3 regions of the Clostridium sp. 001 genome follow, and region 1 is predicted to be linked to each of the others. Evidence: riboswitches for the same ligand, from Rfam matches in the RefSeq annotation. Region 1 holds a riboswitch; each other region holds the start of a gene.
The links. A riboswitch is a leader RNA that binds a small molecule or an ion and turns the genes downstream of it on or off. The one in region 1 is predicted to bind glycine.
Positions count from the first base shown of each region.

Region 1 (6,629 bases):
CAACTTATGTAAATTCATACAGAGAACAAGGTAAAATAGTATTTTTAGGAGACAGTCTTACAGATATTGGGCAGTGGAATGAGCTATTAGATAATCCTGATATATTAAACCGCGGTATTAGTTCTGATACTACTTCTGGAGCTTTAAACAGATTAAGTGAAATTACAAAATTAAAACCCCGAAAAGTTTTTATTATGCTTGGAATAAATGACATTGACAAAGGATTATCTATAGGAGTGATTATTAAAAATTATTCCAGGATACTACAAAATATAAAAACTGATTCTCCTAACACTTTAATATATGTAGAAAGTGTTCTTCCTATAAATAAAGATATATATAAAACCAGAACAAAAGATAATCAGATAATAAATTTAAATGCATCCTTAAATAACCTTTGTAAAAACTCAAATGTACAATATATAAATCTGTATCCCCTCTTTACTCTGCCAAACCAAAACAAACTTTATAAGGAATACACTATAGGCGGATTGCATGTAAATGGGAAAGGCTATAAAGTATGGAGAGATGCTATAAAATCCTATTTATAAAAAAAATTCCAATAGATTTAATTTATATAAACTAAATCTATTGGAATTTTTTATATTTGGGTCTAGCGCAAATACATGATATGATAAAATAAAGGATGTGTAAAAAAATGAACTTGTTAACTGCAGAAAATATAAGTAAAAGTTACAGTGAAAAAATATTATTTAAAAATATATGTCTAGGTATAAATGAAGGAGATAAAATAGGTGTTATAGGTGTAAATGGTACAGGAAAATCTACACTTTTAAAGGTAATTGCAGGATGTGAAACTTCAGATGGAGGTAAAATTACTAAATCAAAGGAAGCTTCTATAGGATACCTTCCCCAAAATTCTGATTTTACAAGCAGTAATCTAACAGTTCTTGAGCAGATTTTTAGGGGCACTTCTCCTGTTATGAACCTTTTACGAGAATATGAAAAAACTCTTAAGCTTATTGAAAAAAATCCAGAAGACAAGAGTCTTCAAGCTAAAATTGGAATCTTAAATTCCAAAATGGATGCACAAAATGTGTGGGAAATTGAAAGTCAGGCTAAAACTATTTTAACCAAACTTGGAATAAATGATTTTAATGAAAAAATATCTGTGCTCTCTGGAGGTCAGAAAAAGAGAGTAGCCCTTGCATCTGCTCTTATAACCACTTCAAATATTTTAATACTTGATGAGCCTACAAACCACCTTGACGATGAAACCATAGAATGGTTAGAAGATTTCTTAACAAAACGAAGTGGTGCCCTGCTTATGGTAACCCATGATAGATTTTTTTTGGACAAAATAACTAATAGAATGTTTGAACTTGATAGGGGAAAACTCTATAGTTATATGGGAAACTATAGTAATTTTCTTGAAGAAAAAGCTGAAAGACTTGAAACTGAAAATGCCAATGAAAGAAAAAGGCAAAATCTTATAAGGAAAGAACTTTCCTGGATAAGAAGGGGTGCAAAAGCAAGAAGTACAAAACAAAAAGCCCGAATAGAAAGATTTGAACAATTAACTACAGAAGGTACATCTTTAAATAAATCAAAACTTAATATTAGCCTTCAGAGTACAAGAATCGGTAAAAAAGTCATAAACCTGGATAACATAAGCAAAAGTTTTGGTGAAAAAACATTAATTAAAAATTTCACTTATAACGTACTAAATAATGATAGAATAGGTATTATTGGACCTAATGGAAGTGGTAAATCCACTCTTATGAATATTTTAACTCAAAAAATTCTGCCGGACAGCGGTACTATAGATATAGGTGAAACAGTAAAAATAGGATACTATTCTCAGGGAATTTCTGATATGGATATGAACGAAAGGGTAATTGAATACATACGTGGGACATCAGAATATGCCTCAACTTCATCGGGTGAAAAAATAAGTGCTTCTGCTGTACTTGAAAATTTTCTATTTGAACCTTCAGTTCAATGGACTCCCCTTGGAAAACTTTCAGGAGGGGAACGAAGAAGATTATACCTTCTAAAAATACTGATGAATTATCCTAATGTACTTTTGCTGGACGAACCAACAAATGATCTGGATATAGAAACACTTACAATCCTAGAGGATTATATTAATGATTTTGAAGGAACTGTTATAGCTGTATCCCATGACAGATACTTCCTTGACAAAACAGTTGATAAAATATTTTCTTTTGAAGGAAATGGTAAAATCGCTCAATATACAGGAAACTACTCCCATTTTCACGAAACTGCAAAAATACCACAAGAAAAAATAACCACTAAGAACAATACAGCTAAAAACAATTATAGGTTGCAAAAAGAAAAGCCTTTAAAATTTACCTATGCAGAACAAATGGAGTTTGACAAAATAGATGAGGTAATTGAAAATCTAGAAAAATCTATATCTGAAAAGAAAATAGAAATGGAAGCTGCTTCATCTGATTATGCACTTCTTGAAGATCTCTTATCTGAAAAGAATTCACTGGAAAAAGAATTAGAAGAAAAGATGGACAGGTGGACTTACCTAAATGAACTCAATGAAAAAATTGAACAAGAGAAAAACACTAGACATTGTTATTAACACTGTCTAGTGTTTTTTCTATCAATACTTTATTTTTCAACACTTGTTATCTCATCGTTTCTATCTTTCACTTCCATATTGTAAAAATTTTCATTTTTAGGAAGTTCCATTCTAAAGCAAGAGCAATTCTGTACATAAGCCTTTACACTTTCAATAGAAAATTCGCTTACATGTCCACCAAATTTCTTATCTTTATTTATAAAATGGAAGTGGTATCCAGGGACATTAAGACCTTCAACATAATCGGGACATCTAAATCCAACCACATATCCATCAACATCATTATATTCAAACATAGGTTGATTTTTAACAGCTTCAGCCATAGGCTTATAAGGCATATTCTGTTTTACAACAGTACGTGTTTTTACATAATTAAATTTACCTTCCATATAGAAAGCATAAAATATATTTTTACTTTCTATAAAGCTGTCCAATTCTTTTCTTATATCTTCATAAGAAGTACAATTTTGAATATTATAAGTGTTATAATTCTCCATTTCAGTGACTACAGCAAAAGGAACGGATACGTTTTTGGAACATACGTATACACTGCCATCAGGTTTAGTCCTATAAAAAGTTCCATTTAAGAGAGTTAGTTCACCATCTAGACCTTTAAAAGTACCTATACCAAAATTTCCTTTTTTTAGAAGTTTAGATAATGAAACACAGCCATCATATAGTCCCGAAACAAGTGCATTTATTGTAGACATTTGATATATATGGTTTGGGACTTTCACCTCATCATCCATATTACATTCACCTCTATGTCATTATAGCATAGCAAATTCCTACTTTCTACTCTTAGAATCTGTCACTACAATTAAACACATTTGCTTAAACCATTTAGAAGGTTGATCAAATTTACAAATCTGCAAAATTTAAATTCATAACATTTAGGAATAAATTTCTTTAATGTTAACCTATGCTAAATTTCTTTTGCTGTCTTCTCCAGTTTCCTTTTTTGATTTAAATATCTTGTAAATCACCCCAAGCATTATAAACCATACAGGTGTTACAAATAGAGCTACACGAGTTTCATTATTAAGTGCCAATGTAACTATAACAAAAGCAAAGAATGCTAGAATTATATAGTTCATGATTGGATAAAGTGGCATTCTAAATTTATTCTTGGCAGCAAGTTCAGGTTTAGTTTTACGATATTTCATGTGGCAGATAACTATAATTGCCCAAACATATATATAGCAAAATGTTGATATACTTGTAATTAGTACAAATACTTCACCTGGCATGATATAGTTTAAAATAACTGCAATTAATATAACGGCTGCAGAAAATATTGCAGCATTGCAAGGTATATGGTTAGAAGTTAATTTTTTCATTGAATCAGGTGCATTTTTTTCTTGAGCAAGAGAGTAAACCATACGGCTTGTACTGAAAATACCACTGTTACAAGCAGATGCAGCTGATGTTAGTACAACAAAATTTACAATGCTTGCCGCTGCTGCAATTCCAACTGAGGCAAATACCTGTACAAATGGGCTTTTAGCCGGATTAATTGAGTTCCATGGATATATGCCCATAATAACAGCAAGTGCTCCTACATAGAAAATAATAATTCTAATTGGAATGTTATTAATAGCCCTTGGAATAACATGCTCTGGATTTTCAGTTTCACCAGCTGTTAAACCAACCAATTCGATTCCAGTGAAAGCAAACACAACCATTTGAAATGAAAGTATAAAACCATTTACCCCATTTGGTAACCAACCGCCATGTCTCCAAAGGTTTGAAAAGCTAGATGCACCAGCACTTGTAGAAAATCCTTTAATAATCATAAATGTACCAACTATAATAAGTGCTAAAATTGCAACAACTTTAATTAATGCAAACCAGAATTCCATTTCACCAAACAATTTCACCGCAGTAAGGTTCATAATTAGTAAAATTACAAGAACTATAAGGCTTGGCACCCATCGAGGTATATTGGGAATCCAGTATTGTACATATAGTCCAGTGGCAGCTACATCGGCCATAGCAAGTGAAATCCAGCAGAACCAGTATGTCCATCCAGTAATAAATGCTGCTCCTTCTCCTAAATAATCGTACACAAACTCTACAAAAGAATGGTAGTTTAAATTAGAAAGCAATAATTCGCCAAGGGCACGCATTACAAAAAATAAAATAATTCCTGTTATAGTATATGCAAATAAAATAGATGGACCAGCCAAGTGAATAGACCTGCCTGAACCAAGAAATAATCCAGTACCAATTGCACCTCCAATTGCAAGTAATTGGACATGACGATTTTTTAGTCCTCTCGATAAATTTTGATTTTCTGATGTTAATTGATCCATTTTATCCCTCCATCTTAGTTAAAAAGCATGTACTAAAAATGCCTTTTCCTATATAAATATTTTATGATTGGAGATACAAATGGGAATAGATAAGATCCAAATGAAGTAATTGATTATGTATTACTTTTTATAAGATATGTTACCTTTCCCCTGTCCTTTTACCTGAGAGTTTCGCCCTGCGACTTTCTCCTTCGGTGCTCAATAAGAGTCTCTCCAAGGATTCATCCAATAGCGGTCATCTCTATAATTAAATAGGTACCTGAAAGATTTACTTCTTCGGTGAATGGCAAAAGCCATAACTCTCCCACTATCTTCATCTGAATTATTAATTTTATTATATACTAATACATATTTAATAAAATTGCAACAACTTCTTCACTTTTAATAAATAAAAATTATATTTAGTCATAATTTCTAAAAGTATTTATACTAAAGTGACCATATTAAGTTAAAACTAAATAAAATTAGAGAAATGAAAATGCTTTTCTATTTAATTAATTCAAATCTCCACTTTTGGCTTACTTCAGGATACTTTTCATGATCTACTTCACTAACAAACATGTCTATTGGTCTTGCGAATACACCGCAGTTACCGTAAAGAGCTTTATATATAACTAATTCTTCTTCTGTCTCAGTATGTGTTGCAAAATCTAATATTAAGTAATTTTTATTTTTAAAGTGTCTAACCATCTTTCCTTTATGATTTCGTAATTCTATTTTTCTTTTTTCTAATTCGTCCATATATTTCACACTCCTTAAATTTCTTGGTATTCACATAAAAATTAATAGCAAAGAAAAAAGTAATCCATCTGGCAAAGACTAGCACCTTTTTCCTACTAATATATTAATTACTCAACTTTCGCAGTTTTAAAACTTTGCGAAGCAAAGCTTCGCAAGTTAAGAATTAATAATGAAAAATTAATAGTAAAGGATGATTTTTAGCTGTCGCAAAAAATCTTTTAATTTATATAAATCAGCAATGTTTCGTTTTAGAGAAACGAGTGGTGAAAAGCTTAATCAAAGATTTTTTGTAGTGTAACGGAAAAAAATTCACATTAACTATTAATTCTTCATTCTTAACTATTAATTAAAAAAGTTTATATGTGCGAAAGTTGAGTTAATTAGAATCCAATATTCCTAAAACAAAATAAACATTCTAGGATTGATTAGTGTTATCGGCACTTTCAATTGGAATTATAATTGCTTGGATAATATCTCAACTAATATTTTAATGAAAAAAATCGTAAGTACAATTATAATTACAGGACGTACTACTTTTGATCCGCTTTTTGTAAAATAACCAGAGCCAATGTAATTTCCAGCAATACTAAATAAGCCTGCGACTAAACCCAAAACTAAAAATACCTTTGCATTTATAATGAATGTTACTAAACTAGCTACATTTGATGATAAATTTATAGCCTTTGTAATTCCTGCAGAAGTATTCATACTCAAATTTGCAATGCTCGTCAATAATAACAATAAAAATGTTCCTGTTCCTGGGCCATAAAACCCATCATAGACTCCTAAAAAAAATGCAATTAGCATACATGTTATGTAAGTTTTATAACTAATTGATGTTTCCTGTTTATTATCTTCAAGATTATGCTTATGTAAAACATAAAATGCTGTTATAGGCAAAATGAACAACATTAAAATTTTAAAATAGAAGTCTTCTATTCTTAAGGAAATAAGAGCTCCAAGTGGCGACCCAATCAAAGCACAGACTGCACTGC
Region 1 covers NZ_CP020473.1:3,361,883-3,368,511, reverse strand. Annotated here, with positions in the region: gene B5S50_RS15720 (GDSL-type esterase/lipase family protein) at 1-551, shown strand, start outside; gene B5S50_RS15715 (ABC-F family ATP-binding cassette domain-containing protein) at 659-2,578, shown strand; gene budA (acetolactate decarboxylase) at 2,608-3,327, opposite strand; gene B5S50_RS15705 (amino acid permease) at 3,499-4,893, opposite strand; glycine riboswitch at 5,034-5,120, opposite strand; gene B5S50_RS15700 (DUF1653 domain-containing protein) at 5,380-5,634, opposite strand; gene B5S50_RS15695 (TSUP family transporter) at 6,088-6,629, opposite strand, start outside.

Region 2 (6,629 bases), 2.3 Mb from region 1:
TATAAATATACGGTTTGCCAGTCCTTGTTGCTTCTGCACCTCCTCTACTATGTGACTCTGCACAGCGGGAAGTTCCTTTGGAAGTTGACTGGGTGAGATTTAAACAAAAGTCAGTATAAGAGCTTGGTCTTGTTATAGGTTGTCCGTTTTTGTCAACTGTAACACTTGCAATATTCATACTATCAGCAAAGTTATCCTGAAATTTTTGAAGTGTACTAATATCTAAAACATCTTGTATTTCTAATACGTCTAAGTCAATTTTATCATTATCGGTAAATCTTATCATAAATAATATCCTCCTATGTTATATAATGTAATAGTGGTTTGTTAAAAAGTGATTAAACCATAGTCTATAATACTATATCGTATATTAAAAGCAAGGATTTAGTGATTATTATATGGAACTGACGCTAATTATTAGTAAATGTATACAACTGTAAAACAAAATGTTATAAAAAGTGAACAAAAAGCTGGTTATTAAATAACCAGCTTTTTAACATATAAATCTTTTTCTTTTTTTAAGTCAAGGAATCCATTGTCATCAAGTAAAAGAGGATTTCTCAAATCATTCATGTCAACTTGGATAACTTTACAACATTGTTCATTATTTAAAAGTACATTTTCACCCATATAGTAGTTTACTATGTGATTTAAAAACATAGTACAATATTGGCAATCCAGTTTTCCAAGGCTTTGCTGTTGAATAATTTCTAAAGCTTCAAAAGGGCCGCTTAGTTCTTTACAATATCTGTTGGAACTCAAATCATCAAACAAATCTGCAATAGCTATTACTCTAGCAAATTTATGAATTTTATCTTCTTTAATACCTAATGGATACCCAGATCCATCCATTCTCTCATGATGCATTAATACACCATAACTTACGGAAGAATCTAAATAAGGAATTTCTTTTACAAAATTATAACCTATGGCAGGGTGAGTTTTGAAAATTTTGCACTCTTCTGGGGTGAGATTTCCCTCCTTATTTATAATATCCTTACTTATCTTGATTTTTCCAAAATCATGTAATACTGCTGAGTAAGTTAATAAGTTTATATCCCTTTTGCTAAACCCCAACCATTTTCCAAGTATAAAACTTACGGCTGCTACGTTTACGCTGTGTCTGTAAATGGTATCATTGCCACTTCCATGGAATACTATATTTTTAATAACTAGTCCTGTAGAATTAAACTCTTCCTGTATTTTTTCTGAAAAAGTTCTTACTTCCTTTATTTCAGGAGCTTTTAAATTAGATATAGTATCAAATATATTTTCCAAATTGTAAGAAAATTCATTAAAAGTATTCTCAAGTTCTTCTACAGTTTCGATTTTAGCGGTTAAAGGATCTTCGGAAGTATCTTCTACGTAAATTTCTACTTCATCTACAATAATATTTTGTTTTAGCTTTTCTATAGCCGATTCCGTAATGGCAATATCTTTAGCTAACAGCATTTTATTTTCAAAGGTTATATCACTTGCTGATATCATTCCTGGTTCTAATTCGCTTATTCGAACTAATTTCTTTTTTGACAACATACTATCTCACCTCATATAAATCATTAGAATAGCAATATATAGTAACTATGTATATGTTATCGTAATATTATTGTATTTCTAAACATGTTTACAATAAAATTAAATTTTATTTATACCTATATTTAAACTTATATTCAACATGAAGAATATATGGGGTTTCTAAGTGTAAAATCTAATTCTTAAAGCTATGAATTGGAGCAGGAATTCTTCCACCTCTAGCTATGAAACTTTCACTTGAAAATTTACTTACAGGCATTATAGGTGCTTTTCCAAGAAGTCCTCCAAAATTTGCTTCATCTCCAACATTTTTGCCATAGACAGGAATTACCCTTACGGCAGTTGTTTTATTATTAATCATTCCAATAGCAGATTCATCTGCTATTATGGCAGATATAGTGGATTCAGGAGTATCACCAGGTATACCTATCATGTCAAGACCTACAGAACATACACAAGTCATTGCTTCCAATTTTTCAAGGTTAAGGGACCCTGAGTTTACTGCACTTATCATACCTTCATCCTCACTTACAGGTATAAATGCACCACTCAATCCTCCAACTTGAGATGCTGCCATTATGCCTCCTTTTTTAACTGCATCATTTAATAATGCTAGAGCAGCAGTAGTACCTGGGCATCCACAGCTTTCAAGGCCCATTTCTTCAAGAACTCTTGCAACACTGTCTCCTACAGCAGGTGTAGGTGCAAGGGATAAATCTACTATACCAAAAGGAACATTTAATCTTTTTGAAGCCTCTCCAGCAACTAATTGACCCATTCTTGTTATTTTAAAAGCTGTCTTTTTTATTGTTTCTGCAACTACATTGAAATTTTGTCCCTTAACTTCTTCTAGAGCACATTTTACAACGCCAGGACCACTAACACCTACGTTTATTATGGAATCAGCTTCTCCAACTCCATGAAATGCTCCTGCCATGAAAGGATTATCTTCTACCGCGTTTGAAAATATTACTAACTTTGCACAACCTATACTCTCATTTTCTCTAGTGAGATAGGCAGTTTCCTTTACTATTCTTCCCATATCTTTTACTGCATCCATGTTTATTCCTGCTTTTGTAGTTCCTACATTTACAGAAGAGCAGACTTTTTCAGTAACAGCTAGAGATTCTGGAATGGACTCTATAAGTATTTTGTCACCTTTAGTATAACCTTTATGTACAAGTGCTGAAAAACCTCCAATAAAGTCAATACCTAAAGTTTGGGTAGCTTTATCTAAAATTTTGGCATATTCTACATAACTTTTATCAGAGCTTGCCTGGGCTATGAGTGAAATAGGTGTAACGGATACTCTTTTATGTATTATGGGTATACCATATTCTGTTTCAATCCCCTTGGCAGTTTTTACTAGGTTTTCAGCATGTTTAGTTATTTTATCGTAAATTTTAGTTCTTGCTTTTTTTCCATCACTATCTATACAATCTAAAAGAGAGATACCCATAGTTATGGTTCTTATGTCTAGATTTTCTTTGTCAATCATGTTTATGGTTTCCATAATGTCTTTAGTATTTATCATTTAACTCAACTCCTTAGTTTAAATTTGGTGCATAGAAGTGAATATGTCTTCTCGTTGAAGCTTAATGACAACTCCTATTTCTTTAGCTTTATTTTCAAGATCATTCTTTAGTTCTACAAAATCTGTTTTCATTTTTGATAAATCCACTAGCATTACCATTGTAAAATAGCCTTCTATGAGAGTTTGGTTTATGTCTAAAATATTTATGTTATTTTCAAATAGTACAGAAGTTACCTTGTAAATAATACCAGTTTTATCTTCTCCAAGTACAGTTATAAATGACTTCATTTTATAATCCATCTCCTTTAAATAGTTTGTATTGATTAATTCTATTATTAGCAATTATAAACAGAGTTCTTGGCATGAGGTGGAGTTTTAACTCCACATGATGCTTAGAAATCACTATCCAGGGACGTAGCTGCTCTTTACTTCTACTTGGAGAAGTGGAAGTATTAGAGCAGGTAGTCATCGGATAAAAAAAAAGACCAAATTAAATTAGTCTCTGGAAAATAAGATTTTAAACAATAACTATTAATTGAGTCAATAATTATCATTTTGTATAAAATCCTCTGTCCCTTGTACCTGAGAGTTTCACCCAACTTTGGCTTTCCCCTTCGGTGCTCATAAGAGTCTCTCCAGAGGTTCGTCTAATAACGGTTTAAAAATTTAATCCCACTATTTTCATCCGACCCTTTTAAATTATCACAATTATATCATATTAAAAAAGCCAATTCAAATATATTATTGTAAATTTTATTGGAATATACATGTTGGTTATCATAGGTTAAATTTACGTTAAAAAAAGTTCTATTTAACAACAGCTTAAAAATACTACATTAAAATAAAAAATATGATTAATGTAAATTTATATACTGGAGGAATTTTATGTTAAAAAAATTATTTTTAAGCGTCTCAGAGTTATTTTTTGGTAAGAAGAAAAAGTTTAATCTATCTTTTTTAAACAGTGTGGGAGTGAAGATAGTTTGTGAGATTGGAATACTTATAATATTGATATGCAGTATATTAGGAATGACATCTTATTACAGTGCTTATAGAGCTATGGAAGATAGTATAAAATCTTCGCTTGAAAGTAGAGCAATAGAATCTTCTAAACTCATAGATGCAACTTTAAAACAGGATGTTAAAGCAATTGAAGAGTTAGCATCAAATGATATTATAAAATCCATGAATACTTCAATACAGATACCTCTTCTTAAGATGAGAGCAAAACAATTAGGATATGTGAACTTAAATGTGATGGATTCAAAGAGTATGATTTATATGCAAACTGGTGAAAAGACTAAAGCTAATTTAGAGGATACCAAGAATTACTACCTTAAAAATGCGTTAAGTGGAAAAATATCTATTTCAGATCCAGTGATGAATACGGATGGGCAGCAAATAATGGCGGTGGCAGTTCCAATAAAAGATTCTTATGAGAAAGTTGTAGGAGTATTATTTTCAAATATAAGTATGGAAAGTTTAAATAAATTAGTTCAAAATGAAAAGCTGGGTAAAAGTGGATACTGCTTTATAATAAATAAGGAAGGGGTTAAGGTAGCACATAAGGATTTGAAACTGGTGTTAAATAAAGATAATACTATAGAAGATGAAAAAAAAGATCATTCTTTAAATGAACTGGCAACTTTAGAAAAAAATATGATAATAGGTAAAAGTGGTTCGGGATACTATAAAAAAGATAATGAAGATATGTTTATGGCCTATACACCAATAGCTGACTTAAATTGGTCGTTAGGGCTTACTATAGATAAGAGTGAAATATTTAGTGAAGTAAATATGTTAAAATACAAAATAATTATGATAACTGTTCTATTTATTTTGATAGGATTCTTTATAGGGTTATTTATAGCCGGAACTATAAAAAAACCACTACATAAAATAAGAAAGTATGCTCTGGAATTATCAAAGTTTAATTTAAACTACAGAATACAAATTGACAAAAGAGATGAATTTGGAGATACGGCTTCAGCATTAAACTATGCAATGAATGAAATAGAGTATATTATAGAACAAGTAAAACTAAAAAGCGGAGAAGCTTTGGAAGCTGCGGATAATGTAAATAAAATGTTTGAAAAATCGCATTCGGAAATAAAATTGGTTTCAGATGAATCTTCACAAATATGTTCTAATATGCAGGAGAACTTATCTTCTATAGAAGAAGTGAACCAAAAGATATCAAATGTAAAGCATGAAATAAAAAACTTAGCAAAAGAGGCAAATCAAGGCTTGGCTCTTGCAAAAAACATAAGGGAAAGGGCTTTAAATATTAAAAAAGATACGGAAAGCTCAAAGCATGACTTTGAAAATTATTATACACAGTATAGTGATGAATTAAGACATGCACTGGAAAATGTGAAAGTAGTAAAAAATATTTCTATAATGGCTGAGGAAATAAAAACTATATCAGATAGAACAAATATATTAGCATTAAATGCCAATATAGAAGCCGCAAGGGCTGGCGAATATGGCAGGGGATTTATGGTGGTGGCAGAAGAGGTAAGAAAATTAGCTATGCAATCTTCTGATATGGTAAGCAATATACAATTAAATGTAAAAAGTGCTTTAAAATCGGTAGAAAAACTCTCAAAATCAGCTGAAAGTGTATTGAAAATTTTAGAGGAAAATATTTTGTCGGATTACAGAAAAATGGTAGACATAAGCAAAGATTATGAAAAAGACGGAATGAGATTTGAATCTGTATTAAAAAAGGTTTGTGGGCTTATGGAAAATGTAGATGAGTCTTTTTTAGTAATAACTAAAATAATGTGTATTATAGTGGGTTCTTCAAATGATGGAACTAAAGCATCCGTAGATATATCAGATAATATAGATGAAATAGCAAATGAAAATAGGGCCATATCTTTGTATACTATGAGAAATGCAAGTGGGTCTGAGGAGCTTCTTCACATTTTAAGTAAATTTAATGTATAATATTAATTGAAAAGTAAATTTTATGTTAATGTAGGAAGGATAAAATCATTATGGAAAATTTAGGCGGAAAAGTAGCAATAGTAACAGGAGCTTCCAGAGGAATAGGAAGAAGTATTGCTATAAATTTAGCAAAATGCGGTGCAAATGTAGTAATAAATTATAAAAAAGATGAAAAAGGGGCTTATCAAACTCTAGATATGGTAAAACAAGTTGGTTCCGTAGGAATGGTAGTACAAGGAGATGTTAGTTTATATAGTAATGCTGAAAGAATGGTGCAATATGCATTAAGTAAAATGGGAAAAGTAGATATACTTGTTAATAATGCAGGAATTTCTAAAATAGGACTTTTTATAGATATGAGAGAAGATGAATGGAATTCTATTATAGATGTGAATTTAAAGGGGGTACTTAATTGTACTCACTCTGTATTAAAACATATGATTTCTAAAAAAGCAGGATCTATAATAAATATTTCTTCTATGTGGGGAAATGTAGGTGCTGCTTGTGAATCCATTTATTCTGCATCTAAAGGGGGAATAAATCTTTTTACAAAATCTATTGCGAAGGAAATGGCACCTTCGAATATAAGGGTAAATGCAGTTGCACCAGG
Region 2 covers NZ_CP020473.1:1,006,684-1,013,312, reverse strand. Annotated here, with positions in the region: gene B5S50_RS04525 (PocR ligand-binding domain-containing protein) at 1-286, opposite strand, end outside; gene B5S50_RS04520 (HD-GYP domain-containing protein) at 478-1,536, opposite strand; gene B5S50_RS04515 (PFL family protein) at 1,709-3,067, opposite strand; gene B5S50_RS04510 (ACT domain-containing protein) at 3,086-3,355, opposite strand; glycine riboswitch at 3,627-3,716, opposite strand; gene B5S50_RS04505 (methyl-accepting chemotaxis protein) at 3,953-6,019, shown strand; gene B5S50_RS04500 (SDR family oxidoreductase) at 6,070-6,629, shown strand, end outside.
Region 2: another riboswitch for glycine. It lies ahead of B5S50_RS04510 (ACT domain-containing protein); the one in region 1 lies ahead of B5S50_RS15705 (amino acid permease).

Region 3 (6,629 bases), 1.7 Mb from region 1:
GTAAGGATCTTCATTTAGACCTTCAGGCCTATCTACAAGTTCCTCATTTACCTCTAACACCTTACCTGAAACTGGTATACACAAATCTGAGGCTGCTTTTACAGATTCAACTGTTCCAAATACATCACCTTTTGAGAATTCTGAATCCACTTCAGGAAGTTCCACAAAAACAATTTCTCCTAAAGAATCCTGTGCAAAATCCGTAATACCTATATAGGCTTTGTCTCCATCAACTTTTATCCATTCATGATCTTCTGAATACAATAATTCCTTTAAAGTTTTCATTTATAAATCCCCCTCACTATTTGTTATAATTTTTATTATAAAATTTTTTACTAACCACTTCGGCTTTCAAAAGCTTATTTCTCACCTTTATAGAAATAGAAGTTCCAATGGATGCATATTTAGAATCAATTAAAGCAAAACCTATATTTTTATTTAAAGAAGGCGAGCGATATCCAGTGGTTACTTCTCCTATTTTCTTATCCTCTGCAAAAACTTCATATCCGTGCCTTGAAATTCCTCTTTCCTTCATTTCAAAACCCACTATTTTTCTCTTTAGTCCTTCTTTTTTCTGCTTTACAAGAGCATCCTTACCTATGAAATTGTCTTTATCTAATTTGACAAAAATTCCTATACCTGCTTCAAGAGGTGTAATTGATTTAGACAATTCATTTCCATAAAGGGGCAAGCTAACTTCAAATCTCAAAGTGTCCCTTGCACCAAGTCCTACTGGTTTTATGCCATCTTCCTTACCTGTTTCAAGTATTTTATCCCACAGATACTCTGCATTTTCAGTTCCTGAATAAATTTCAAATCCATCTTCTCCTGTATATCCTGTTCTTGAAACCAAGCATTTTTTTCCTGCAACTAGTACATCTTTTTTGAAGAAATAGAACTTGATGTTATCTAAGTCTGTATCCGTTAATTTTTGAAGTACTTTTTGCGCATTTGGCCCCTGAATTGCAAGCTGTATAATTGAAGGAGATATATTTTTTATATCTACCTGAAAATTTCCCTTATTTTTCATCATCCAATCAATATCTTTATCCGTATTTGCAGCATTTATTACGAGAAAAAAGTGCTCATTTGTAAATTTATAAACAAGTATATCATCCACTATTCCACCTTCTGGATAGCACATAGGTGTATATAATATTTGGTTTTCTTTAATCTTAGATGCATCATTTGTTATTAAATTTTGAACAAATTCTAGTGCATCTTTTCCTGTTATATCTGCTTCTCCCATATGTGAGACATCAAACAATCCTGCTTTTTTACGTACTGCTTGGTGCTCAGCTGTTATGCCTTCAAATTGTACTGGCATATCCCATCCTGCAAAATCTATTATTTTTGCACCGTATTTCTCATAAGAATCAAACAGCGGAGTTTTCTTTAATTCTTCCATAACATAAGACCTCCTTCATATTTTTATGCATTAAAAAAGGATATGGAGACTATTTACCTAATAGTCCACATATCCTCTGTTTTTTTACCTGAGAGTTTCGATATTAAATATCTTTCACCTTTGGTACTGCTTTTATAGCAGATTTTTCAGAGTTTTGTCCTACAGCGCTCCTTCTACCTGAGAGTTTTTGATATAGCCGTGGCGGTATATCATTGCTTCTTCGGTTAACAACTAGATGTTATCTCGCACTATATTCATCCAATTTATATACTTTTTACTACATTATTAATATACACCTTAGAATATGGAATTTCAATAAAAATATCTTTTGTTATTTAAATAACAAAGTTGATCAATTTACAATGTAAAGCTGACCTAGCAAATGCAACAAATAAACTAACTTTATCTGTATTAACGTCTGTCTATTTGTTAAACTTGTTTTCTATATCTTTAATAACACTATTACTAACTGACTTTTCCCCACCTGATTTAATCAGGTGGTAGTTAAATTATACTCACCTATATCTAAAAGTTCTAGTTGATACTGTGTACATTTCCCATATCATGTTTATATAGTTTGCCTGTAGAAGCCTCAACATAATATCCATCTCTCGTATGACCTCCTAAAGTAAGATAAAATTCATAGCCATTCTTTGTAGTAGATGAATTACTATTAAAATATGCTTCTATAGGTTTAGATTCTTTACTATCATAAGAAATTGTTTTACCGCGATAATCTGCCATACACTTAACCTCATTTTTAATTACTGCAGTAGAATCAAGACTTGCATACAAATTCGTTCCATCATCATTCTTAATTACTGCGTATTTGCCATCAGGAAATTCAGCTTTCAAGACCATAGACAATGCCTGATCAAAGGTTACTGATCCACTTGCTGAAGGAACTCCTGTAGAAGCTTCAGCTGCTTCAGTTTGATCTTTCTTTTTTTGACCATCCGCAATATCACCCTCAAGTTTTTTCGCATCAGAATTATTAGCATCAAGCTTAAATATGTTATTTAAACAAATACTTGCTTCATCAAACTTATTATTTTTTATATCATCTTTGGCCTTAGCTAAATTATCAGATACATATAGTTTTTTACACTCATTGATTTTATTTTGAGAATCACTATATCTTTTAGGGTCTTGTTTATCTACCTTCTTGAAAATATTAATTGCACTTAGGTAATCCTTGCTCTTCATTTTTTGCACAGCACCTTCATAATTTTCTTTTGACTTCTTTAAAACGCTCATAAGTTGTATCTTTTTATCAACATCAGAAGTTTTCTTATAAGTCTCTGCTTCTGTATAAAACTTTATTGCATTATCGTAATCTTCTGTAGTTACAGCTTTATTTGCAGCCGTCAAAAGATCATTATATGGCTTAACCTTGTTGAAATAATAAAATCCAGAACACCCTGCAACAATTACAACTAAAATTATAATTAAAATTGTTTTAGTAGATAAATGTTTAATTCCATCTATCACATTAATTACCTTCCTTCATTATAAAAAACTAGAGCTGATATATTTAATAAAAAATTCATTTTTAAGCATTCTACAAAAACTTAAAAATTCCTCTTTTTATTTACATTATATTAAAATACTTTATTATTATGAAAATATATGTAAAAAATCCTTTTTGATATATAATTATAAAAAATTTACTAGCTTTTGGCATAGTTTGTGGTTTATTGGTTGCACCAGCTTTTGGTACACATACTTCTTATAATACTGTAAAGACAGCAGAACTAAATCAAATTTATGATTATAAAGGCACACTATTAACACCAACAGGATTTGTATGTTCAACGATGATTGAACAAAACTATTTGCTCGCTAATATGTCCTATGACAATTTAGTGAACGGTAGGCATACTGTGACAGTTACTCCAGAAAGTAACCCAGATTTGTTTCAAAATATAGGAGGAAATCCTAGACTCCACCCAGCTAAGCTAAACTTGAACGGTAAAATTTATCATGCCAAGCAGTATAATAATGGTGCAACTATGAAGAATGTAATCATATCCTCTGGTGAAGGATTTGCAGATGCTCTTGCAGGTTCCACCTTGGCACAAAAGTTAAACTACCAGATTCTTTTAGTTGATAATCTGGATGACAGATCAGATACCTTAAACTATATAGCATCCAATTTAGACAAAGATGGACATATCTACATTTTAGATGGCAATGTGGCAGTTTCACACACCCTTAAAGACTGGTTTATTTGCAAGGATTCAATACAAACAACATTGCTAGATATTGGGGACAGACTAGAGAGGGAACAGCAAGCCAGATATCCACTGCCGTCCAAGCACCTTAAGGTACTCCAGTTATAATAGCATCCGAAAAGAATTTCCCAGATGCTCTGTCTATATCCTCAATTGCAGCATATAAGGGCTATCCAATACTAATAACTCCGCAGTCATCCCTTATAGCCACATAAGCCAAAATAAGAAGACTAAGGGGTTTATTTTAGGAGGGACAGGGGTTATGTCAAAATCTACAGCTAGTAATATTGAGTCAGGTGCCAAATAACAATTTGTTGTATTTTAAATAAAAAGCTACATTAGCTTGAAGTTAATCCTCCATCTAATGCAGCTTTTCAATGATGTTTTAAATATTAAATCCATTGGTTAGGCTGTCTATCAAGAAAATACACAGTTATATCTGGATTATAAAATATTTTTTAATTTTTATCTGAATCTTCATATTTCTTATCCATACTCTTTATATATTCTTCCATAGCATTTACAAGGTGTTTTGAAACCTCTACTGCTTCAACAACAGTTTTGGCACCTGTCACCACATCACCTGATGCAAAAACTCCAGACCTTGTAGTTCTTCCTGAATCATCTGTCTGTATAAGTCCTCTGGAATTCACTTCTATTCCTTCAGAATTGTTTACTATATTTGCCTTAGGTCCCTGGCCTACAGCAATTATTATAGAATCTGCATTAAAAAGCTTTGCTTCCTCATCCTTTAGCATTACTTTCTTTTTTCCGGTATTTTCATCAAAAGATACCTCAGTTGGAACTATCTTTATTCCATCATCTGTTATTTCAACTGGTGCCATTTTATAGAGAAATTTCACTCCATCAAGTTTGGCATAATCAATTTCTATGTTATCTGCTCCTGCATGTTCTTCATCACTCCTTGCAATGATAGTTACGTCATTTGATCCATTTCTAATTATGGTCCTTGCAGCATCCATAGCAACATTTCCTGCGCCTATAATTGCAACTTTATCTCCCAAATTATAAGACTCAGGGTTTTTAAGATAATCTATGGCATAATTCACATTACCATAAGTTTCTCCTTTAAGTCCCAAGCTCCTCGGGCTCCATACTCCTGTTCCTATATAAACTGCCCTGTATCCATCTCTAAACAAATCTTCAACAGTTATCACAGGTCCTATAAGGGTATTAGGCCTTATCTTAACTCCCATATGGAAAAGTTTATCCTTAAGCCTGTCCAAAATATCTTTAGGCAGTCTAAATGCAGGTATGCCGTATCTCAAAACTCCTCCTATATCTTCGTGGGATTCAAATATAGTTACATCATATCCCTTTCTTGCCATTATAAAAGCAATACTCAATCCTGCTGGACCTGATCCTACTACTGCAATTTTTTTATTCAACTTTTTTATATCAGCTGACGTTATAAAATTAAGGTAAAAGTCCGATATATATTTTTCGATAAGTCCAAACTTTATAGAAGTTCCTTTTTTGTCAAGCACACAATGGCCTTCACAAAACTTTTCATGCGGACAAACTTGTGAACAAATAGCTGACATGGGGTTATTTTCAAAAAGAAGTTTCCCAGCTTCCTTTATTTTATTCTCTTTAAAAAATTTTATTACTTCATTTATAGGGGTATTTACAGGGCATCCTTTTTTACATTGAGGTACTTTGCATCCGAGACATCTATTAGCTTCACCAAAAACAACTTTATCCAATCCTTTTTCCTCCCTTGTGTAAATAAACTTTATAATGTTTTATTTACCATCTGTACTATTTTCATCAATATGATGTACTAATATTTATATTACATATATATAATCATATATAATGTAAATTCTCAATATTTATTATCTGTATCTATGTTAATTATCTTCTGTATCTCTTAATCCATCTTAAAAATGCTTAAGATTTCATAAGATTTATAATAATTATCATATACAACGAACGCTCCTGTTTTCTTCCTGACTTTTGTAAAATTGTTTAAAAATAATTAGTAACAGTACTTACGTAAAATAATTTAATCATAGAATAATAATTTGTTGTATTTTAAATAAAAAGCTGCATTAGCTTGAAGTTAATCCTCCATCTAATGCAGCTTTTCAATGATGTTCTAAATATTAACCATACATTTAGCATTCACAAACACTATTTCTGCTAAAATTTTTACTATTAATTAAATTTATTACACTAGATCATTTATCTGTTTTATTATAATTTATCAAACATCCGTCTAACAAGATATTTACTTCCTTCTCAGTAAGTTTGTCAATTTTTACACTGAACTTTTTGAGACTACCCTTTACTACATAAGCATCTATTTCAGCTGGTCTTTCAGTAACAGCCTTCCTTACATTAGGTATAAATATATAGTCATCACATTCAAACTGTGGTTCATCTTCCATAACAAAAGGAAGTACACCCCAATTAATCAAATTTGAACGATATCTTTTAGTAGCATATTCTCTTGCAATATTAGCATATCCACCTAAAACTTTTTGACAGCTGGCTGCCTGTTCTCTAGCAGAACCATCTCCAGGCTTTACCGCATATATCATGCTTCCTATACCTGTATTACTTGTATTTATGCTGCCAAACTCTTCTTTTACTACATTGAATACTTTTTCTAGATCCCTATTTGCATCAAAAGGAGATTTTCCTACAAGTCTATCTTTTTCCGATTTTTGAATTTGTTTTGATCTTCCAACATATTCAGGATCTTTACGTGACAGCGTAAACTCTGAAAGCTTTAATGGATTAGATCTATAAGAAGATGCATCTCCTGAAGGTATAAGTTCATCTGTTGTAGTTACAGGATCTTTAATTAAAGAACATACTTTTAATATTAAATTGTCTGCAAGCTCAGGCATATCCGGCCAGTTCTTTATATTAGGTCCAAATCTCAATTCTTCATCACTATTTCCTTTGTCAAAGGCACTATAAACACGGTTATCATAAATTGTCTTGTTAAAATAATA
Region 3 covers NZ_CP020473.1:491,958-498,586, forward strand. Annotated here, with positions in the region: gene gcvH (glycine cleavage system protein GcvH) at 1-285, opposite strand, end outside; gene gcvT (glycine cleavage system aminomethyltransferase GcvT) at 302-1,408, opposite strand; glycine riboswitch at 1,475-1,568, opposite strand; gene B5S50_RS02120 (lipopolysaccharide assembly protein LapB) at 1,943-2,899, opposite strand; gene B5S50_RS02125 (cell wall-binding repeat-containing protein) at 3,106-3,750, shown strand; gene B5S50_RS21900 (hypothetical protein) at 3,786-3,857, shown strand; gene B5S50_RS02135 (NAD(P)-dependent oxidoreductase) at 4,101-5,369, opposite strand; gene B5S50_RS02140 (hydratase) at 5,847-6,629, opposite strand, start outside.
Region 3: another riboswitch for glycine. It lies ahead of gcvT (glycine cleavage system aminomethyltransferase GcvT); the one in region 1 lies ahead of B5S50_RS15705 (amino acid permease).